2 linked regions of the Alicycliphilus denitrificans K601 genome follow. The protein of the gene in region 2 interacts with the protein of the main gene of each other region in a pairwise test. Links are inferred from orthologs where the notes say so. Each region holds a gene or a part of one and is shown on either strand. Other genes may lie near its edges.

What was found.
Region 1: the proteins of ALIDE2_RS22205 (region 2) and ALIDE2_RS07200 interact in binary tests that used the Escherichia coli proteins (3 or more experiments, as listed by UniProt). The link is inferred for Alicycliphilus denitrificans K601 from one-to-one orthologs.

Annotation. Positions count from the first base shown.
Region 1 is NC_015422.1:1,518,034-1,529,405, reverse strand. Bases 4,373-7,652 are described here. They hold ALIDE2_RS07200 (sensor histidine kinase), read right to left. Parts: upstream 7,303-7,652; coding sequence 4,573-7,302; downstream 4,373-4,572. Other genes in these bases: kdpC (potassium-transporting ATPase subunit KdpC), read right to left, coding at 7,318-7,652; ALIDE2_RS07205 (response regulator), read right to left, coding at 4,373-4,568. Outside these bases: ALIDE2_RS07225 (DUF802 domain-containing protein), read right to left, coding at 1-2,165; ALIDE2_RS07220 (DUF3348 family protein), read right to left, coding at 2,162-2,833; more of ALIDE2_RS07205, read right to left, coding at 3,858-4,372; more of kdpC, read right to left, coding at 7,653-7,950; potassium-transporting ATPase subunit KdpB, read right to left, coding at 7,964-9,988; potassium-transporting ATPase subunit KdpA, read right to left, coding at 10,000-11,372. UniProt on the Escherichia coli protein: Member of the two-component regulatory system KdpD/KdpE involved in the regulation of the kdp operon. KdpD may function as a membrane-associated protein kinase that phosphorylates KdpE in response to environmental signals.
Region 2 is NC_015422.1:4,690,396-4,701,339, forward strand. The notes cover bases 4,144-6,995. They hold ALIDE2_RS22205 (PTS sugar transporter subunit IIA), read right to left. Parts: upstream 5,878-6,995; coding sequence 5,410-5,877; downstream 4,144-5,409. Other genes in these bases: fur (ferric iron uptake transcriptional regulator), read left to right, coding at 4,144-4,155; hprK (HPr(Ser) kinase/phosphatase), read right to left, coding at 4,163-5,116; hpf (ribosome hibernation-promoting factor, HPF/YfiA family), read right to left, coding at 6,018-6,365; ALIDE2_RS22215 (phosphoribosylaminoimidazolesuccinocarboxamide synthase), read left to right, coding at 6,678-6,995. In the rest of the region: ALIDE2_RS22170 (EAL domain-containing protein), read left to right, coding at 1-1,112; ALIDE2_RS22175 (ExbD/TolR family protein), read right to left, coding at 1,119-1,538; ALIDE2_RS22180 (MotA/TolQ/ExbB proton channel family protein), read right to left, coding at 1,545-2,198; dapB (4-hydroxy-tetrahydrodipicolinate reductase), read right to left, coding at 2,206-3,027; ALIDE2_RS22190 (outer membrane protein assembly factor BamE), read right to left, coding at 3,082-3,624; more of fur, read left to right, coding at 3,736-4,143; more of ALIDE2_RS22215, read left to right, coding at 6,996-7,598; trxA (thioredoxin), read right to left, coding at 7,648-8,556; purE (5-(carboxyamino)imidazole ribonucleotide mutase), read left to right, coding at 8,698-9,195; ALIDE2_RS22230 (5-(carboxyamino)imidazole ribonucleotide synthase), read left to right, coding at 9,192-10,361; ALIDE2_RS22235 (L-threonylcarbamoyladenylate synthase), read left to right, coding at 10,367-10,944. UniProt on the Escherichia coli protein: Seems to have a role in regulating nitrogen assimilation.

The sequences.
Region 1 (11,372 bases), 3.2 Mb from region 2 along the record:
ATCAGGTCGCCGAACACGGCCCACACGGGGGCCGCGGGCTCCAGGCCGTCGTCGAGTTCACCGCCCGCGTGCACCGTCATGCCGCGCTCTCCTCGGCACGCTGCGCGGCCACCTGCTGCAGGCCGTCGATGATCTGCTTTTGCGCACCCACGCTCAGCTCGATCACCTCGCGCGCCTGGGCCACGTAGTAGTCGAGCTGCTCGTCGCTGCGCGCGAGCGACTTGTCCATGGCGGCCTCGATGCGCTGCAGCTGCGCGAGCATCTGCTCGCTGGCCTGGCCGAAGAGCTGCACCGCGCCGCCGAAGGCCTCGCCCAGGCTCGCGACCTCGATGGCGCCGGCGGCGACCTGCGCGGCCGCGCCTTCCAGGCGGCCCGCCTGCGTGTCGAGCGTCTCGGCGAACGCGGCCGCCCGCGCGCTCCATGGCGCCGGCGGCCTGGGCCACGAGCGCGTCGATGGCGCTGCGCTGCTCGTCGGCGGCGCGGCCGGCGGCACCGAGCAGCGTGGACAGGGTTTCGAGCAGGCGCGCGCGTTCGTCCAGCATGGCGTTGTCGCGCGCGATGCTGTCGGTGATCTGCTGGCGCAGCTCGCCCATGGCCTGGGCGGCTGCGCGGGGCGCCTCTGCCGCGGCGTGCACCAGCCGCTGCACCTCGTCCAGCGTGCCCTGCGCCTGGGCCTGCATGTGGCGCGCGATGTCGTCCGCGGCCCGGGCCAGCGCGTCGCCCGTCTGCTGGTGCTGCGCGGCGGCCTGGGCGCCGGCCTGGCGCCATTCGTCGACGAGCGTGGCGGCCACGGACTGCAGCGCCTGCGTCCATCGGGCCAGGCGCTGCTCTTCCTGCGCGGCCAGGCGGGTTTGCAAGCCCTCGTGGGCCTGATCCACCGATACCTGCAGTGCGGCGGCATGGCGGGCCAGGCCGTCCGTGGCGGCCTGCAGGGCCTGCTGCTGTCGCTCGGCCAGTTGCGCGCCCTCGCTGGCCTGGCGGGCCAGCGCCTCGTCCCAGCGCGCGGCCTGGGCTTCGGATTGGTGCAAGAGCTGCTGCGCCAGGCCGGTGGCCAGTTCGGTCGTGCGCTGCTCGAAGCCCTGCGTGAAACGCGCCAGCGCATCGCCCAGCGCCTGCGCGGTGGCCTCGCCCGTGCTGCGGTGCTCGGCCAGCGCGCTCGTCCATTGCGTGCTGACGGCGATGGTGGCCTCGCCGAAGCGCTCGGCCATGGCGTCGAGCTGGCGGCCCACCTGCTGCGCCATCGACTCCTGCAGGCGGGTGCTCTCGCGCGCCAGGGCGGCCAGCGTGGCCTCGGTCGCGGGCTGGATGGCCGCACCGGCCTGGGCCGCGCTCTGCGCCGCGGTGTCCGCCAGCGTGCGCTGCACCGTGGCGGCCAGGGCGGTGTAGGCAGCTTCGGTCTCGCTGTAGAAGCGCCGCTGCTCGGCGGCAAGGCGCTCGCCCAGCGCCTGCTGCTGGCGCTCCAGCGCGGCCATGCAGTCCTGCAGGCGGTCCACCACCTGGGGCATGGCGCCCGCCTGCTGCTCCAGCAGGCGCAGCGATGCCTCGCGCTGGTGCTGGCTGGAGAAGGGCCGCAGCGGGCCGGCCGCGGCGGCGTCGAGCTGCCGCGCGGCGCGGATGCGCTCGCGCCGGCACAGCGCCGTCATCAGCCCCAGCATGGCCGAGGCGGCCACGCCCGCCACCGAGGTGCCGAACGCCAGCCCCAGGCCGCGCACGGGCGCCGACAGCGCGTCGCGCATGGCATCGAGCCCGTCGGCGCCCGCCAGCGCGGCGCCCGTGCCGTTCAGGGCGACCACCATGCCCCCGAAGGTGCCCAGCATGCCCAGCAGCACGAGCAGGCCGCTCAGGTACGAGGCGAGCACCGGCCCCGGCAGGCCGGCGCGCGCGCCTTCGACGCGCTGGCGCACGGCGTCGCGCAGCGCGGCGGGCAGCGTGGCCAGCCAGTCATCCAGCCGCGCGGGGGGTTGCGAGAGCGCGCCCAGCGCACCCGCCAGCGCCTCGGTCGCGCGCGAGAAGCGCAGCAGCTCCCAGCTGCCGAGCAGGTAGAACGCCGCGATCAGCACGATGATGGCCAGCGCCAGCGGCTGGGCCTGCAGGTAGCCCGCGCCCACCCAGCCCACGGTGGCAAGGCCCGCCGCGAACGCGGCCAGGGAAAACAGTTTCGTCATGTACAGCCCGAAGGGGTATGGCGGCGAAGCGCTTCGAGAAGCCCTTCGACCGGTTGCAATCTCAATTCCAGCTCGGCCAGCAGCACGGCCTGCAGGTCGGCGCGGAACGCGTCTGGCCCGGCCTCGGCCGCGCACAGCCGCTGGAAGTGTTTTTCGAGCCGCGCGGGCACGGCAGCGAACACGCGCTGCTCCTGCACCGCAAGCGCCTGTGCCAGCACCGCGTCCACCGCGGCAAGCCGCGCCGCATCGGGGCCGCAGGCCGCCAGGGCGGCGCGCACGCGCTCGCGCAGCGCGGCCAGCGCCACGCCCATCGCCTGCTGGCGCGCCACGTAGCACTGGCGGTACGGGGCGAAGCCCATGCCGGCCTCCAGCGGCGAACGGCCCGCGGCCTGCGACTCGCGGCCGATGGCCTGCGCGAGCGTGGCGCGCACGCGCTCGTATTCGGCGTGCTCGCCGGCGTAGCGGTTCTGCGGATTGACGGTCGATGCGGCGGGACGTTCCAGGGCGGCGGACAGCGCGATGGCGTCCGTCCAGCCCACCCACTGGACCAGGCCATCGGCGAACGCGGCGCAGGGCTCGCCCGCGCGCTGCGGCGCGTCGCCCATGCCGGCCAGCAGGCGCACCAGCGCCGTGCCCGTCAAACCCGCCCGCCCCGTGTGCTGGGCCATAGTGGGGCTCATGCGGCTCAAAAAACCCGGCAGTCTACACTGGTGGGCTTTCGAGCCAGAACGGGCTTGTGTAACGACTTGCGCGAAGAGGAAGCCTCATAGCCGCCGGTGCGGCAGGGCCCCGAATCGAGGCGGAAACGGGTCGCGCGAAGGCCCCCGCGAAAAAGGAACTAGGGCGAATCGACATTCAGTCTGGTACCCAAGTCAGAGAAGCTGCCAGGCAGAGGAAGGCCATGAAGTGGGCGTCCTTGCGGTCATAGCGCGTGGCGATGCGCCGGTACTGCTTGAGCCGTCCAAAGCATCGCTCGATGGCGTTGCGCGCACGGTAGAGCTTGGCATCGAAGGGGCGTGCTTGCTGGCAACTGCGTGGCGGGATGACGGCTTGCGCGCCACAGGCTTCGATCTGCGCCACCAAGGCACGGCTGTCGTAGCCCTTGTCTGCGAGGACATGCGTGGGCGCAAAGCCTCGCAGCAGCTCGGGGGCCTGGGTGATGTCGTTGACCTGTCCTGGCGTGAGGATCAGCCTCAAGGGCCGGCCCTGCCCGTCATTGGCCAGGTGGATCTTCGTGCTCAAACCACCTCGGGAACGCCCCAAAGCCGCAGTCTTGGCCCCCCTTTGCCCGTGGCGGCTTGTTGATGCGCTCGAACGATGGTGCTGTCGATCAGCAGGTATGCGTTGCCCCGGTCCTTGACCAGCATGGCAAACACTTGCTCCCAGACTCCGGCTGCGGCCCAACGGGTGAAGCGCTTGTGCACCGTCTTGTACTTGCCATAGCGCTCGGGCAGGTCGCTCCAGCGGGCTCCCGAGCGCAGCACCCACAGCACGCCGTTGACGAAGTTGCGGTTATCCACGCCACTTCTGCCCGGATCACCCGCTTTGCCTGGCAGTAGTTCCTCCAGGCGTTGCCATTGGGCGTCGGTCAATTCGTAGCGGCTCGGGCGTGTCATGCGGGCTTGATTCCTCCTGCCCGTATCGTCTCATCCTTGATCTCTTGAATGTCGATTCACCCTAGCCGTCGTCCCCCTACCGCTCCTGCGCAACGAACCGCAGCCCCACCCCAGGCTCGGTCACGATGTAGCGCGGCGCCGATGCGTCGTCCCCCAGCTTGTGGCGTAGCTTGCCCACGAGGACGCGCAGGTAGTGGGCATCCTCCTGGTGGGTCGGCCCCCACATCTCCCGCAGCAGTTGCGTCTGGGTCACGAGCCGCCCGGGCTGGCGTGCCAGCAGGGCCAGCAGCGCGAACTCCTTGCGCGTGAGCGCCACCGCCTGCCCCCGCAGGTGCACCTTGCGCCGGGCGAGGTCGATGCACAGCGTGCCGTCGTCGTAGACCGGGCCTTCCTCACCGGACAGCGCCGTCGTACGCAGGAAGGCGCGGATGCGCGCCATGAGCTCGCCGATGCCGAACGGCTTGGTCACGTAGTCGTTGGCCCCCGCGTCCAGCAGTGCCACCTTTTCCTCCTCGCCGGAGCGCACGGTGAGCACGATGACCGGCACGCGCGACCACTGGCGCAGCTCCTCGAGCACCTCCTTGCCGTCGCGGTCGGGCAAGCCCAGGTCCAGCACCACGATGTCCGCGCCCTGGCTCGCGAGCAGCGCCAGGCCCTGCAGGCCGGTCTCCGCCAGCAGCGTGGCATAGCCCTGCGAACGCAGGCTGATGTCGATGAACTTGCGGATCTGTGGCTCGTCGTCGATGACGAGCACGCGCGCGGCCGGGCCGCCGGGCGGGTGGGTCACGGGTTCATCCCTCCTGCGCGGGCAGCGGCTCGCCCAGCGGCAGGGTCAGGCGGATGGTCGTGCCCCGGCCGTCCGGCCCGGGCAGGGCCTCCACCCGGCCCATGTGCGCGCCCACGATGCCCTGCACGATGGTCAGGCCCAGGCCGGTGCCCTGCTTGCCGCGGTCGCCGCGCTCCACGCTGTAGAACATGTCGAAGATCCTGCGCCGCTCGTCCTCCGGGATGCCCGGCCCCCGGTCGGAGATGTCGATGCGCAGCAGGCCGCCCTCCTCCCGCAGCGCCTGCACCCGGATGGGCTCGCCCGGCGGGGAGAACTTGGCCGCATTCTCCAGGACGTTGAAGATCGCCTGCTCGATCAGCGCCGGGTGGACGTGGACCGGGCCGATCCCGGCATCGATGCTGCTCTCCACCTTCACCGCCGGTTCGTAGCGCTGCAGCCGGCGCACGGCGGAGCCTACCAGCTCGTCCACGCCGATCCAGTCGCGCGACAGAGCCAGACCTTGCTGGCCCAGGCGGGTCATGTCCAGCAGGTTCTGGATGTAGCGGTCCAGCCGCTCGCCCTCGACGCGGATGGTCTCTAGCAGGCTGCCGCGGTCCTGCGCTCCCATGTCCTGGCCGTAGCGGGCCAGGCTGTCGGCCGCGCCGATCATGGACGACAGCGGCGAGCGCAGGTCGTGCGACACGGAGGACAGCAGCGCAGAGCGCAGCCGCTCCGTCTCCCCGGTCACCCGCGCCGCCTCCAGCTCGGACACCAGGCGCGCGCGCAGTGCGGCTTGGCCGATGTCCTCCGTCATGCTCTCGGCCAGGCGCCGCTGCTCGAAGGGCAGGCGCCCCATCCCCGCGGGGAAGCGCAGGCCCACCACGCCAAGCGTCTCCCGGTCCGAGTGCACGGGTAGGAACCACCACGCGCAATGGGCGAGCGTATCGGTATAGCGGCCGCTGGGCTGCCCGTGCTGCTGGCTCCATTCAGCCGCGGCCTTGTCCTTCTCGTCCAGGTGCTGCGCCGCCGCGGCAGGGCCGGATTCACCGTTGATGCGGATCCACGCCTGCGCGTTCAGCGTCGATTGCAGCACCGAGGCGCTGGCCGTGATCACCTGCCCCAGGTCGGCCGCCTTGGACAGCTGCCGGGCCAGGTTCTGCATGGCCGTGGCGTGCGTGTTCGCGGCGCGCAGCGCGATCACCTGCATGCGCAGGCGCGAGGCCAGGCGGCCCGCGATCAGCGCAGCGGCCAGGAACAGCAGCACCGTCGCCACGCCGCGCTGGGCGCTGATGAGGAAGGTGAAGCGCGGCTCGATGAACAGAAAGTCGTAGGCCAGGAAGCACAGCACCGCGGTGATGGCGGCGGCCACCATGCGCGTTCGCGAGGCCACCAGCAGCACGGCGATCAGGAACACCGTGGAGAGGTCCTCCAGCCCCACGAAGCGCTCGGCGAGCGCGGCGGCCGCGGTGGCGCCCAGCGTCGCCAGCGCGATCAGGGCGGGCTCGCCCCGGGCCAGGCGCTCGCCGGCCAGGCCCTGCAGGCGAAGCGCGCGCTGGCGCGCCTGCGGCGTGCTGACGATAGTGAGCTCGTAGCGAGCGCCGCGCTGCAGCAGCTGCTGCGTCAGCGTGCGGTTGAAGATGCGGGCGACGGGCCGCTCGCGCGTGCGCCCGATCACGATGGAGCGCGCACCGCGCGCCGCCGCCGCGTCCAGCAGGGCCTGCGTGACGTCGGTGTTGTGCAGCGCCTCGGTCTCTCCGCCCAGGCTGCGCGCCAGCGCAAAGGCCTGGTCCAGCTCCCGCTGGCGCTGCTGCTCGGCATGGGCGGCCGAGTGGCGCGCCTGCCCGGGCGCCGCGCGCTCCAGGTCCTCCGCGTGCAGCGCCGCGCCCGCCGAGCGGCCGGTATCCACGCTCACCACCGACCAGGGCGCGCCGCGCCGCTCGGCGATGCGCGCGCCCGCGCGCACCAGGTATTCCGACTGGCCCCGGCCGTCGATGGCGACGAGCACGTGCCGCTGGATCGCGATGTCGGCCAGCCCGCGCGCAGTGCGCGTCTCGCGCAGGTCGGCGTCCACGTGCTCGGCCACGGTCTGCATCGCCAGCTCGCGCAGCGCCGTGAGGTTGGAGGGCGAGAAGAAGGCCTGCAGCGCCTGCGCCGCCTGCTCGGGCAGGTAGACCTTGCCCTGGTTCAGGCGCTCGATCAGCTCGCGCGCCGGCAGATCGACCAGCCGGATGTCGCGCAGCCGCTCGAACACGGCGTCCGGCACCGTTTCGCTCACCCGGATGCCGGTGATCTGGTGCACCACGTCGTTCAGGCTCTCCAGGTGCTGGACATTGACGGTGGTGTAGACGTCGATGCCTGCGTCCAGCAGCTCCTGCACGTCCTGCCAGCGGCGCTCGTGGCGGCTGCCAGGCGCATTGCGGTGGGCCAGCTCATCGACCAGGGCGATGGCCGGCCTGCGCGCCAGCAAGCCGTCGAGGTCCATTTCATCGAGCATGCGCCCCTGGTACCCGACCTGCCTGCGCGGCACCTGCGGCAACCCCTCGACCAGGGCCATGGTCTCGGCGCGGCCATGGGTCTCGACGATGCCGATCACCACGTCGATGCCCTGGCGGTGCAGCTCCCGCGCGCGGGCGAGCATGGCGTAGGTCTTTCCCACGCCCGGCGCCGCGCCCAGGAACACCGTGAGCCTGCCGGCCGCCTGCCGCCGCAGCTCGCCGACCAGGGCATCCGCCTGCTGCGTATTCTCCGCCCCCATCGCCCGCGCCTTCCGCTACTTGCTGGCCGCCAGTGCGTCCAGCGCCAGGTTCAGGGCCAGCACGTTGACGCGCGGCGCACCGAAGATGCCGAACTGCCGGCCCTCGGTATGGCCGGCCACCAGCCTTTCGACGGCATCGCGGGCAAGGCCCCGCGCACGCGCGACGCGCGCCACCTGGATCGCCGCGCCCTGCGGGCTGACGTGCGGGTCGATGCCGCTGCCTGACTGCGTGTACAGGTCACCGGGCACGGCCGAGGGCGCCACGCCCTCGCGCATGGCGACGGCCGCGCGCGCTTCTTCCAGGCGCTTGCGCAGATCCGGGTTGGTTCGCGCCTGGTTGCTGCCCGTCAGCGCCATCGTGTCGTAGCCGGCGGCGGAAGGGCGCGGCTGGAAATAGCGCTCGCCCGCGAAGGGCTGGGCCACCAGCGCCGAGCCGACGATCCGGCTGCCGCGCTCGACCAGGCTGCCATCGGCCGCCTGCGGGAACAGCGCCTGCCCGATGCCGACGCCCGCCAGCGAATACAGGAAGCCGAAGCCGGCCAGGGTCACGACGGCCAGCACGACGGCGCCGCGCAAGGCGCCCCGGTCGGCAAGGGGTGCGGTACCGGAAGAAGCTCGGGCCGGCGAAACCGGGAGGATGTTTGCCATGGTGTCTGTTTCCTCAGAGATTGAACATCGCGGACAGCACGATGTCGATGAGTTTGATCCCGATGAAAGGCAGCAGCACGCCCCCCACGCCGTAGACCAGCATGTTGTTGCGCAGCAGCTCGGTCGCGCTCGCGGGTCTGAAGCGCACGCCGCGCAGCGCCAGCGGTATCAGCGCCGGGATGATGAGGGCGTTGAAGACCAGCGCCGACAGCACCGCGCTGGCCGGGCTGGACAGCCGCATTACGTCAAGCGCGGCCATCTGCGGGACGCTTGCCGCGAACAGCGCCGGCAGGATGGCGAAGTACTTGGACACGTCGTTGGCCAGCGAGAAGGTGGTCAGCGCGCCGCGCGTGATGAGCTGCTGCTTGCCGATCTCCACCACCGCCAGCAGCTTGGCCGGGTCGGAGTCCAGGTCTACCATGTTGCCGGCCTCCTTGGCCGCCTGCGTGCCCGAGTTCATCGCCAGGCCCACGTCGGCCTGCGCCAGCGCGGGCGCGTCGTTGGTGCCGTCGCCCACCATGGCCACGAGCCGCCCGCCGGCCTGCTCGGCGCGGATGCGCGCCAGCTTGTCCTCGGGCCGGGCCTCGGCGATGTAGTCGTCCACCCCGGCGTCGGCGGCGATGCTCGCTGCCGTGAGCGGGTTGTCGCCGGTGATCATCACCGTCTTGACGCCCATCTCGCGCAGGCGGGCGAAGCGCTCCTTGATGCCGCGCTTGATGACGTCGGACAGCTCGACCACGCCCAGCACATGCCGGCCATCGCTCACCACCAGCGGCGTGGCGCCCTTGCGCGCCACCTCGTGCACGCGCGCCTCCAGCTCGGCTGGCGCATGGCCTTCGAGCGCCGCGACGTGCCGGACGATCGCATCCATCGCGCCCTTGCGGATCACGCGGCCGGCGGGCAGGTCCACACCCGACATGCGCGTCTGCGCCGTGAAGGGCACGAAGTGGGCCTGCTCCGGGTCCACAAGCTTCTCGCCCTTCTCCCGCGCGAGCCTGACTATGGATTTTCCCTCGGGCGTGGAGTCGGCCAGGGAGGCCAGCAACGCGGCCTGACGCAGTTGCGCCGCATTCACCCCGGCCAGCGGGTGGAAGGCCGTGGCCTGCCGGTCGCCGTAGGTGATGGTGCCGGTCTTGTCCAGCAGCAGCACGTCCACGTCGCCGGCCACCTCCACCGCCTTGCCGGACTTGGCCAGCACGTTGGCCCTCAGCGCGCGGTTCATACCCGCGATGCCGATGGCCGGCAGCAGGCCGCCGATGGTGGTCGGGATCAGGCACACCAGCAGGGCCACCAGCAGCACGACGTCGACCCGCACGCCCACGAAGCCGCCGATGAAGGGCAGCGTGGCGACCACGATCAGGAAGCTCAGCGTCATCACCGCCAGCAGGATGCCCAGCGCGATCTCGTTGGGCGTCTTCTGCCGCACGGAGCCCTCGACCAGCGCGATCATGCGGTCCAGGAAGCTGTGGCCGGACTCGGCCGTGACGCGCACGACGATGCGGTCGGACAGCACCTTGGTGCCGCCGATCACGCCGGAACGGTCGGTGCCCGCCTCGCGCAGCACGGGCGCGGACTCGCCGGTGACGGCGGCCTCGTTGATGGTCGCCAGGCCCTCGACGATCTCCCCGTCGGCCGGGACCAGCTGGCCTTCCGCGACCACCACCAGGTCGCCCGGGCGCAATTCCGCAGCGGGGACGGTGTTCTCCCGGCCCGCCTTGTCCAGCCGGCGCGCCACCAGGTCCTTGCGGGCCCGGCGCAGCGAGGCGGCCTGGCCGCGTCCGCGCGCCTCGGCCACCGCCTCGGCGAAGTTGGCGAACAGCACGGTGACGAACAGGATGGCCGTGACGGCCCAGCCGAAGCCGGTGCTCGTCCAGCCCGCGATGGTGGCAACGGCGGTCAGCACGGTGCCCAGCCACACCACCGCCATCACCGGGTTCTGGATGGCATGCCGGGGCGCCAGCTTGGCGAAGGAACCGATCAGCGCGGGCTTCAGAGAACTGCCCACGCGGGTGGAGGAGGCTGCATGTGTCGTACTCATGTGGGAATCCTTCAGCGGGCAAGCAGCGAGGCCAGAGCCAGGTGGTCGGCCACGGGGCCCAGCACCAGCACCGGCATGAACTGCAGCAGCGTGAGAATGATGACGATGCCGATGAGCACCAGCGCGAAGGTGGGCGTTTCCACCTGCAGCGTGCCGGCACCCTCGGGGGCGCGGCGCTTGGCGGCGAGCATGGCGGCGATGGCCAGCGGGATCACCAGCGCGGGGAAGCGGCCGGCGGCCAGCACGATGGCGCAGCTGAGGTTCCACCACACCGTGGCGTCGCCCAGCCCCTCGAAGCCCGAGCCGTTGTTGGCGAAGGCCGAGACGTACTCGTAGAACACCTGGCTGATGCCATGAAAGCCCGGGTTGGAGTTGCCCGCCAGGCCGGGCACGGCGAGCGCCACGGCCGTGAAGCCCAGCACGACCAGCGGCTGCAGCAGCACCAGCACCGCCAGCAGCCGCACCTCGGGGCCCTCGATCTTGCGGCCGAACAGTTCGGGCGTGCGCCCCGTCATCAGCCCGGCCAGGAACACGCTCAGCAGCAGGTACACGATGAACTGCTGCAAGCCGCAGCCCACGCCGCCCCAGACGGCGTTGATCAGCATATCGGCCATGGCCACCATGCCGGTCAGCGGCGCCGCCGAGTCGAGCATGGAGTTGACCGAGCCGTTGTTGACCTGCGTCGTCACCGCCGCCCACAGCGCCGAGGCATCGGAGCCCAGGCGCACCTCCTTGCCCTCCATCAGGGCGATGTCGGCCGCGATGGCGGAGTGCCCCTCGGACCAGACCGCCAGGCCCGTGGAGAGCACCGACATGGCCAGCATGGTGCCGAAGACCATGGCGCCGAACCTGCGCCGCCCGGTGAAGGGCCCGACCATGAAGACGATGCTCACGGGAATCAGGCAGATCGCCAGGGTCTGCAGGAAATTGGACAGCGGCGTCGGGTTCTCCAGCGGCACCGCGCTGTTGGGGCCGTACCAGCCGCCGCCGTTACTGCCCAGTTGCTTGATCGCCACCATCGGCGCCACCGGCCCGAGCGGAATCTTCTGCACATTGAACTGCGCGCCGGCCTCGACCGGCGCCGCCACGGGGCCGCCGGCCAGCGTGGCCGGCACGCCCTGCCAGGTCAGCAGCGCCGACAGGATCAGGCACAGCGGCAGCACGAAGCGCAGCGTGGCGCGCACCACGTCGGCCCAGTAGTTACCGACATCCACGGGCTGGCCCTGGGCCTGGGGCTGCCGCCCGCCGAACAGGCCGCGCAGCGTGGCCGCGGCCACGGCCAGCCCCATCACCGGCGTGACCACCTGCAGGCCCACGATGCCCGTCATCTGCGACAGGTAGGACAGCTGCGCCTGGCCCGCGTAGTGCTGCTGGTTGGTGTTCG
Region 2 (10,944 bases):
TGAGCGCCGTGGCCACCCGGCTCCAGGACAGCGCCCGCGCCGGCGACGTGGCCGCGCGCATGGGCGGCGACGAATTCGTGCTCGTGCTGCCGCAGTGCGGCGCCAGCCAGGCGGCGGCCGTGGCCGAGCGGCTGCTCGCCGCCGTCGCCCAGCCCGTGGAGGCCGAGGGCGCCGTGCTGTACCCCAGTGCCAGCCTGGGCATCGCCATGTACCCCGAGGACGGCACCGACGCCGACAGCCTGCTGCGCTGCGCCGACATGGCGATGTACCAGGCCAAGAGCGCGGGCGGTCAGTGCTATCACTTCTACAGCGCCGAGATGAACGACCAGGCACAGGAGCGCTCGCGCCTGGAGTCCGACCTGCGCGCGACGCTGCGCAGCGGGGGCCTGGCCCTGCACTACCAGCCCCAGATGCACGGCCAGGCCCTGCACGGCGTGGAGGCGCTGCTGCGCTGGACGCACCCGCAGCACGGCCCGATCCCGCCGCCGCGCGTGGTCGAGACGGCCGGGGAATGCGGCCTGCTCGACGCCCTCACGAAATGGGTGCTGCAGGAAGCCTGCCGCCAGATGGCCGACTGGCGCAGGCGCGGCGTGGCCGTGCCGCGCGTGTCGGTCAACCTCGATGCCGACAGCTTCCTCGACCCCGCCCTGCCGGACCTGCTGGCCGGCACGCTCACGGCCCACGGCCTGCAGCCCGCGGACCTGACGGTGGAGATCACCGAGGCCGTCATGCTCACGTCCGACCCGGCCGTGCTCGCCACCGCGCGCGCCGTGCGCGAGCGCGGCATCGCGCTGTCGCTGGACGACTTCGGCACAGGCTACTCCAGCCTGAGCGCGCTGCACCGCCTGCCGATCGGCGAAATCAAGCTCGACGCGAGCTTCGTGCAGGACATAGAAACCAGCGCCACCGTCCGCTCGCTGGCCTCCGCCGTGCTGCACATCGCGCGCGGGTTGGATCTGTCCGTGGTCGCCGAGGGCGTGGAGACGCCCGCCCAGCGCCAGTTCCTGACCGAGCAAGGCTGCGCCGTGCTCCAGGGCTATCTGCTGTCGCGGCCCATGCCCGCGGATGCGCTGGAGTCGCTGCTGCAGGGCGGCGCCGCGGCGGCGCAGTGAGGCAGGCTACTTCTTCGATGGCTCGGCCACGAAGCCGATGCGCGACAGCCCCGCAGCCTGTGCCGCGCCCATGAGCTCCGCCACCCGGCCGTAGGGCACGGCCGCGTCCGCGCGCAACTGCACCTCGGTGTCGGGCCGGCGCGCGGCGACGTCCTTCAGGCGCGCGGCCAGCGCGTCCTGCGCCAGCGCCTCGCCGTCGAGGAAGGCCTGGCCCGCCTTGTCCACGGACACGGTGACGGACTGCGGCGCCGCGCCCGGCTGCGTACCCTGGACGCGCGGCAGCTCCAGGCGGATGGAGTTGGCGAGGAGCGGCGCGGTGAGGATGAAGATGACCACCAGCACCAGCATCACGTCCACGAGCGGGGTGACGTTGATCTCGCTCATGGGCTCGGGGCCCTGCGTGCGCTCCAGCCGGCCGAATGCCATGGCGGGTCAGCCTGCGGCGGCGACCAGCTCGCGCAGGTCGCGCGCAAAGCCTTCGAGGTCGGCCTCGATGCGGCCGATGGCGCGGCCGAACCAGTTGTAGGCCAGCACGGCGGGGATCGCCACCGACAGGCCCGCAGCGGTCATGACGAGCGCCTCGCCCACGGGGCCGGCAAGGCGTTCGATGGTGATCTGCTCGGCGCCCGCGAGCGCCCCGAGCGCATGGTGGATGCCCCACACGGTGCCCAGCAGCCCCACGAAGGGCGCCGTCGAGCCCACGGTGGCGAGCAGCACCTGGCCGAACTGCAGCCGGCCCAGCACGCCGTGCAGGGCATCGCGCAGCGCGCGCGTGAGGCGCTGCGCAATAGCGCCCTGGTCGGCCAGCGCGGCGCCCGAGCCAGAGCACGCCACCTGCGCGGCGGCGCGCACCAGCGGCAGCACCAGCGCCTCGCGATCGCAGGGCGGCAGGCGTTCGAGCCCCGCGGCGAGCGACGGCGACTGCCAGAACGCAGCCGTGCTGCGCGGCACGTCCACGCGGGCGCGCCACATCAGGCGCAGCTTCCAGAGGATTACGACCCAGCTGGCCACCGACATGGCGAGCAGCAGCAGGGCCAGCCCCTGCGCGACCGCGTCGCCCTGGTGCAGCCAGCGCATGCCGTCCATGAGGCGGCTACTTGAGGTTCAGCACGTCGAACATGTCGAACATGCCCGCGCGCTGCCCGGCCAGGAAGCGCACGGCGCGCAGGCTGCCCTGCGCGTAGCCGGCGCGGCTGCTGGACTTGTGCGTGATCTCCACGCGCTCGCCGGTGCCGGCGAACAGCACGGTGTGGTCGCCCACGATGTCGCCGCCGCGCACGGTGGCAAAGCCGATGCTGCCCTCCTTGCGCTCGCCCGTGTGGCCGTAGCGCTCGTACACGGCACGGTCGGCAAGGCGCGTGCCCTGCGCCTCGGCGATCACCTCGCCCATCTTCAGGGCCGTGCCCGAGGGCGCGTCCACCTTGTGCTTGTGGTGCGCCTCGATGATCTCGATGTCGTAGCCCGTGGCGAGCGCCTGCGCGGCCATCTGCAGCAGCTTGAGCGTGACGTTCACGCCCACGCTCATGTTGGGCGCGAGCACGATGGCCACCTTGCGCGCGGCGGCCTCCATGTCGGCCTTCTGCGCGTCGGAGAAGCCCGTGGTGCCGATGACCATCTGCACGCCCAGCTCGGCACACACGGCCGCATGGGCCAGCGTGCCCTCGGGGCGCGTGAAGTCGATCAGCACATCGGCATTCTTCAGCCCCTCGCGCAGGTCGGCGGTGATGGCCACGCCGCTCGCGCGGCCCAGGAAGGCGGTGGCGTCCTGGCCCACGGCGGGGCTGGTGGGCAGGTCCAGCGCGCCGGCCAGCACGCAGTCGTCGCTTGCCTGGATCGCCTCGATGAGCATGCGGCCCATGCGGCCGCTGGCGCCGGCTACGGCCACGCGGCGGGGTACGGAAGAGGATGAGGTCATGTCAGCTCGCAATCAAAACGGGAACGGGCTCCGCCATGGGCGGGCCGGGGACACTCAGCGGCGCGGCGATTCCAGCGGCGGGTAGCTCGCGACGGGCGGCGCGGCAGGTGCGGGGGAAGGCCCGGGCACGGCGGACTCGGCCTTGGGAAAGCGCGCCAGCTGCGCCTCGGTGGCCTCCAACTGGGGCACCTTGGGCTTGGACACCTTGGAGGTGAGCGAGGCCACGAACTCAGACTCGGAGGGCATCTCGTCGCCTTCGACGTGGTCCATCACGTTGTCCTTGAAGAACACGGTGAGCTTGCGCGTCTGCGCCTCCACGCCCGGGCGCTTGAGCGTGAAGACGTATTCCCAGCGGTCGCCGTGGAATACGCTCACCATGAGCGGCGTGCCCAGGATCTCGCGCACCTGCTGGCGCCCCATGCCGGGCTGCAGCATCTGCACCTGCTCGCGCGAGACGAAGTTGCCCTGTACCACGGCCACCTTGTAGGGCGTGACGACGTTCGACAGGCGCTCGCCGGTGCCCGCGCAACCGGCCAGCACGGCGGCCAGCAACACTATGGCGCCCCGACGGGCGCCCCTACGGGCGGGAGCAGACATGGGTTTAGGCATAGGGGATATGATCCGGTCCATTGTAGCGGCCCGGGCCTGGCGCCCAGCCTGCGGGGCGCACCATCCCTGATTTCGCCCTGGCAGATGAAGGACCTTGTCATGACGAACATCGACGAACTCAAGAGCACCGGCCTGAAGGCGACGCTGCCCCGGCTGAAGATCCTGGAAATCTTCCAAAAGGGCGCCCAGCGCCACATGACGGCCGAGGACGTGTTCCGCGTGCTGCTGGACGAGCGCTCGGACATCGGCCTGGCCACCGTCTACCGCGTGCTCACGCAGTTCGAGCAGGCCGGCATCCTGATCCGCAGCAACTTCGAGAGCGGCAAGGCCGTCTACGAACTCAACGAGGGCCAGCACCACGACCACTTCGTGTGCACGGCCTGCGGCAAGGTCGAGGAGTTCTACGACCCCGAGATCGAGAAGCGCCAGAACCTGATCGCCCAGTCCAAAGGCTGGGTGATACAGGACCATTCCATGGCCCTGTACGGCCAGTGCGCCAGTTGCGCCAAGAAGCGCTGATGCGCGGTCAGGCGCCGCCGCCTTCCATGGCGCGGCGGTGGCGCTCGACGAATTCCTGGTAGGTGTCTATGCCGCGCAACTGCAGGATGGTGTTGCGCACCGCGGCCTCGACCAGCACGGCGATGTTGCGCCCGACCACCACCTGGATCACCACCTTGAGCACGGGCACGCCCAGCACGTCCTGCGTGAGCGGCTCGTAGGGCATGCGCTCGTAGTCGCGCTCCATGGTTTCCTTGCGCACCAGGTGCACGATGAGCTTCAGGCGCATCCTGCGGCGCACGGCCGTCTCGCCGAAGATGGCGCGGATGTCCAGCAGGCCGATGCCGCGCACTTCGAGCAGGTTCTGCAGCAGGTCGGGGCACTTGCCCTCGATGGTGGTCTGGTTGATGCGGTACAGGTCCACCGCGTCGTCGGCCACCAGGCCGTGGCCGCGCGAGATCAGCTCCAGCCCCAGCTCGCTCTTGCCCAGGCCCGATTCGCCCGTGATGAGCACGCCCAGGCCCAGGATGTCCATGAACACGCCGTGCATGGTGGTGCGGTCGGCGAAGTGCTTGGACAGGTAGGCGCGCAGCACGTCGATGACGAAGGCCGCCGACTCCCGCGTGGCGAACAGCGGAATCTGCGCACGCTCGCACATCGACACCACCTCCTCGGGCGCGGCCTGGCCGTCGGCCAGCACCAGCACCGGAGGCTCCAGCGTGACGATGCGCGCGATGCGGCGCTTGCAGTCCCCGGGCGTCGCGTTGGTCAGGTAGGCGACTTCGCGCTCGCCCAGGATCTGCGCGCGGTAGGGGTGTATGTAGTTGAGGTAGCCGACGAGGTCTGCGCCCGAGCGCGCGGCGCGCACAGCCACCTCGGCGAAGCGCCGCTCTGAAGCCCCCAGGCCCGCGACCCACTCCCATTTGAGCAGGGTGCGGAACTCCTCGAAGAGCACATCGGCGCTGACGACGTTGGGTTTCATGGCAGCCGATGGCTAGGGCCTGTTAACACTATGGAAGGGGATCGCGTTGCCTCGCAAAGGGGCTGGGTGCAAGGCGCCCGCGCGCTGGCCAAGGCTGATGCCTTGCAAGCGTGGGCAACGCCGCAGACGGCCCCTTTGCGAGACAACCCGAAGGGAAGCTCATGACAGCCCGCCCCTCGGCGTTGCGCTCCTTGTGCGTGCACACGCACGCACTGCGTCGCGCGCCTGGATGGACGGGCTGTCATGAGCTTCGCTACCCCTTCCATAGTGTTAGCAGGCCCTAGGGCGTGGCGTCAGGCGCTCTGGGCCGACTGCCATCCCGAGATCATGCCGTGCAGGCTGGCGGCGTCGGCGCAGCTCTTGAGGCGCTCGCGCAACGCGCTGTCGCTGAGCAGCTCGGCGATTTCCGACAGGATCTCCAGGTGCTTCTGTGTGGCAGCCTCGGGCACCAGCAGGAAGATCAGCAGCACCACGGGCTGCTCGTCGGGCGCGTCGAAGCCGATCGGATGGGCCAGCTGGAACACCGCCGCCATGGGCGATTTCAGCCCCTTGATGCGGCCGTGCGGAATGGCCACGCCATGGCCCAGCCCCGTGGAGCCCAGGCGCTCGCGCGCGAAGAGGCTGTCGGTGATCAGGGCCCGGGACAGGCCGTGCTGGCTCTCGAACAGCAGGCCGGCCTCCTCGAATGCACGTTTCTTGCTAGTGGCATCGACGCTCACGAGCACTTGTGCGGGAGGCAGTATGGAAGCGAGTCGGTTCATGGTCACAGTGAGCGACGATTATGCACGCCCAGCGGAAACCCTGAGAGTGTATCCACCAGCAACAAAAAACCGCCCCGCGGGCGGTTGCGGCACCACCGCTTTTGCACGAGCGGTGGCGCGGACGGGCTCTGGCCGTTCACTCAGGATGCCGCGGCGGCCTGCACGGTGGCGCGGCGCACGCCTGCCTGGTGATCCTGCATGCGGTCCTTGTGGCGCACGACCATGCGGTCCAGCTTGTCCATCAGTTCGTCCACGGCTGCGTACAGGTCGAAATGCGCACTCTCCACGAACAGGTCGTTTCCTTTCACGTGCACCGTGCACTCGGCGCGCTGGCGTTTTTCCTTTTCCTTCTGCTTCTCTACGGTCAATAGCACCTTGACATCCACCACCTGGTCGAAGTGGCGGATGATGCGCTCCAGCTTGGACGTCACGTAACTACGCAAGGCGGGGGTCACTTCAAGGTGATGACCGCTGATCGTCAAGTTCATAGACAAGCCTCCTGTGGCTCACTGGTTGAAAAACACCGTCCTGATACCGGCTCGGGGCGGCTGGCGAACGTGAATGCATTCGGGCCTGGATTCACTATGCGCCCGCGCGCCACGGAACGCAATGCGTTCCCGCCCGGGGCGCACGGGATATGGCAACGGGGTGCCAAGGCGCGCAAAAAGCTTCACAATCGGCTGGATTTCCAGCCTGTGGCGGCCCGCGAATCGCCGCGCCACAGGCTCCGGCGCCACGGCTAGAATGGCCCGCTTTGGCCCCGGCGATGGCGGGGCAGACCCTTTCGCCCGACCGTCTCTATGACCCAGCCCAGCACCTCTGCCCTGCACACCTCCGCCCTGACCTCGCTGCCGCTGCTGGCGCGCGGCAAGGTGCGCGACAACTACGCCGTGGGCGACGACCGCATCCTGATGGTGGCCAGCGACCGGCTCTCGGCCTTTGACGTGATCATGGGAGAGCCGATCCCCGGCAAGGGCGAGCTGCTCACGCAGATGGCGCTGTTCTGGTTCGACAAGCTGGGCCACGTCGTGCCCAACCACCTGACCGGCGAGGCGCCCGAGAGCGTGGTCACGCCGGCCGAGGCGCCCCAGGTGCGGGGGCGCTCCATGCTCGTCAAGCGCCTCAAGCCGATTCCCATCGAGGCCGTGGTGCGCGGCTACCTGGCCGGCAGCGGCTGGAAGGAGTACCAGGAGTCGCGCTCGGTCTGCGGCGTGCCGCTGCCCGACGGCCTGACCAATGCCGCCAGGCTGCCCCACAGCATCTACACGCCGGCCGCCAAGGCCGCCATGGGCGAGCATGACGAGAACATCACGTTCGAGCGTACCGTGGAGATGGTCGGCCCGGATCTGGCCGCCAGGATCCGCGACGTTTCCATCCAGCTGTACGAGGCCGCCGCCGCCATCGCGCTCGCCAAGGGCATGATCATTGCCGACACCAAGTTCGAGTTCGGCCTCGACAAGGACGGCACGCTGGTGCTGATGGACGAGGTGCTCACGCCCGACAGCTCGCGCTACTGGCCCGTGGAGGGCTATGCCGAGGCGCTGGCCCGCGGCGAGAACCCGCCCAGCTACGACAAGCAGTTCGTGCGCGACTGGCTGGAGCAGGCCCAGGTGGGCGGCAAGCCCTGGAACAAGACCGCCCCCGCGCCGCGCCTGCCGCGCGAGGTGGTGGAGAAGACGGCCGCCAAGTACCGCGAGGCGCTGCAGCGGCTCACTGCCTGATTCCCGGCTTCCAGCAAAAGACAAGGCCCCTCGCGGGGCCTTGTTTCTTTCAGCTCAGCACCACCGAGCTCAGGCGCCGGCGGTAGGCCGCCACCACCGGGTCCTCGGGCGGGATCTGGCCCTCGGCCACCTTGGGCTTGGGCGGCTCGATGATCTCCAGGATGGCCACGTAGGTCTTGCGCGCGGCCTCGTCGTTCCAGGCCTTGTCGCGCATGAGGATTTCCAGCAGCTCGTCCATGGCCTCCTGCCAGCGCTGGCGCGCCATGAGCCAGCGTGCGCGGCCGAAGCGCGCCTCGAAGTCGCGCTTGTTGGCGGTAATCTTTGCATCGAATTGGGCGTCAGCGCCCTCCCCATGCGCGCCAGCAGCTACGAAATCAAGAGCATCCATCCAGGCCTTGAGCGCGCCCAGGCGGCGCGAGGCCTCGGCCTTTGCGATCACGGGGGCGAAGGCCACCTTGGCATCGTCCTCGCGGCCGAGCTGCAGCAGCAGCTTCACGTAGTCGAAGCGCGCCTCGTCGTTGGCCGGGTCGGTGGCCACGGCGTGCTGCAGCTTTTCCAGCGCGCCCTCGGTGTCGCCTTCGGCCAGCGCATCCTGCGCTTCTTCCTCCTGTTCCTCCGCCTGCAGCGCCTCGGCGCTGGGCACGTGCTTGTCGAGGAAGGCGCGCAGCTGGCCCTCGGGCTGTACGCCCATGAAGCCGTCCACCGGCTGGCCGTTCATCATCAGCACGCAGGTCGGGATGCTGCGGATGCCGAACATGGCGGCCAGCTGCTGCTCCTGGTCGGAGTCGATCTTGGCGAGCTTGAAGCGGCCCGCGTATTCGGTCTCCAACTTCTCCAGCACCGGGCCCAGCGTCTTGCACGGGCCGCACCAGGGTGCCCAGAAGTCCACCAGCACGGGCTGGCTCATGGAGGCGGCGACCACCTCGGTCTCAAAGGTTTCCAGGGTAACGTCGATCATGTATAGGCATCCCGGTAATGGCTCAACGGGGATTCTCGGACATATTCGGCGCCGTGGAACAGAACCCCGGCGGGCGCGGTGCATGTCCGAAAAGTAAAATGCCGGGTTCCCCCGACGAGCGCCGTTGCGCGCACTCCTCACATGAACCCCATCCAGATCGGCGTGGTCATGGGCTCCAGCAGCGACTGGGACACCATGCAGCACGCAGCCGCCATCCTCCAGCAGTTCGGCATCGCGCACGAGGCGCGGGTGGTCTCGGCCCACCGCATGCCCGACGACATGTTCCGCTACGCCGAGGCCGCCGCCGGCCGCGGCCTCAAGGCCATCATCGCGGGCGCAGGCGGCGCCGCCCATCTGCCCGGCATGATCGCCGCCAAGACCTGCGTGCCGGTGCTGGGCGTGCCCGTGGCCAGCAAGCATCTCTCGGGCGTGGATTCGCTGCACTCCATCGTGCAGATGCCCAAGGGCGTGCCCGTGGCCACCTTCGCCATCGGCGCGGCCGGCGCGGCCAACGCGGCGCTGTTCGCCGTGGCCCTGCTGGCCAACAACGACCCTGCGCTGCGCGAGCGGCTCGAAGCCTTCCGCGCCGAGCAGACCGCCGCCGCGCGCGCCATGACCCTGCCCCCGGTGGCCACATGAGCGCGGGCCGGGGCGTGATCCTGCCCGGCGCCACGCTGGGCGTGCTCGGCGGCGGGCAGCTGGGGCGCATGTTCGTGCACGCGGCCCAGGCCATGGGCTACTCCACGGCCGTGCTGGACGACGACGCAGCCAGCCCGGCCGGGCTGGTGAGCCAGCACCACATCCGCGCGGGCTACGAGGACCCGCAGGGCCTGGCCGAACTGGCGCGCCTGTGCGCCGCCGTAACCACCGAGTTCGAGAACGTGCCCGCCGCCGCGCTCGACATCCTGGCGCGCAGCCTGCCCGTGTCGCCCGCGGGCGGCGCCGTGGCGATCGCGCAGGACCGCGCGGCCGAGAAGGCCCACTTCGTGCGCTGCGGCGTGCCCGTGGCGCCGCACGCGGTGATAGCGACGCCCGCGCAGCTGGCCGCCGTGGATGCCGGCCTGCTGCCCGGCATATTGAAGACCGCGCGCCTGGGCTACGACGGCAAGGGCCAGGCGCGCGTGAATACGCCACAGGAGCTGGCCGCCGCCTGGGACGATCTGGGCCGCGTGCCCTGCGTGCTCGAAAAAATGCTGCCGCTGGCGCACGAGTGCTCCGTCATCGTGGCGCGCGGCCGGGACGGCCATGTCGTGCACCTGCCCGTGCAGCGCAACCTGCACAGGGGCGGCATCCTGGCCGTGACCGAGGTTCATGAGGGAAATCTGCCTCCAGGGCAGGCCCGTCAAGCGCTGGCAGCTGCCAAATCGGTAGCAGATGGCCTGGACTACGTGGGCGTGCTGTGCGTGGAGTTCTTCGTGCTGCAGGACGGCGCCCTGGTGGTCAACGAGATCGCCCCGCGCCCGCACAACAGCGGCCACTACAGCCAGAACGCCTGCGACGTGTCGCAGTTCGAGCTGCAGGTGCGCGCCATGGCCGGCCTGCCCCTGGTGCAGCCGCGCCTGCACAGCCCGGCCATCATGCTGAACCTGCTGGGCGACCTATGGTTCAGGGACGGCGACGGCCCCGCCACGCCGCCCTGGGACGAGGTGCTGGCGCTGCCCGGCTGCCACCTGCACCTGTACGGCAAGCGCGACGCGAAGCGCGGGCGCAAGATGGGCCACCTGAACGTCACGGGCGCCACGCCCGGGGCCGTGCGCGCCACGGCACTCAAGGCGGCGGCCATCCTCGGCATCGAACCCTTCTGACCCCCATGATCCTGGACGGCACGCTCCCCTCCTCGGTACAGGCCGCGGCGCGGCTGCTGGCGCGCGGCGAGCTGCTGGGCCTGCCGACCGAGACCGTCTACGGCCTGGCGGCCGACGCGGACAACGACGCGGCCGTGGCCCGGATCTTCGCCGCCAAGGGCCGGCCCGCCAACCACCCGCTGATCGTGCACGTGGCCGACAGCACGGCCATCACCCACTACGCCAAGGAGGTGCCGCTGTTCGCGCAGCAGCTCATCGACGCCTTCTGGCCCGGCCCGCTCACGCTGATCCTGCCGCGCCTGCCCGCCGCGGCGCGGGCCTCCACGGGCGGGCAGGACAGCGTGGGCCTGCGCTGCCCCGCCCACCCCGTGGCCCATGCCGTGCTGGCCGCCTGCCAGCGGCTCGACCCGCCCGTGTGGGGCGTGGCCGCGCCCAGCGCCAACCATTTCGGCAAAGTCAGCCCGACCACGGCGCAGCACGTGGCCGACGCGTTCGGCGACGAACTGCTGGTGCTCGACGGCGGCGCCTGCGCCGTGGGCATAGAGTCCACCATCATCGACTGCACGCGCGGCGTGCCGGTGCT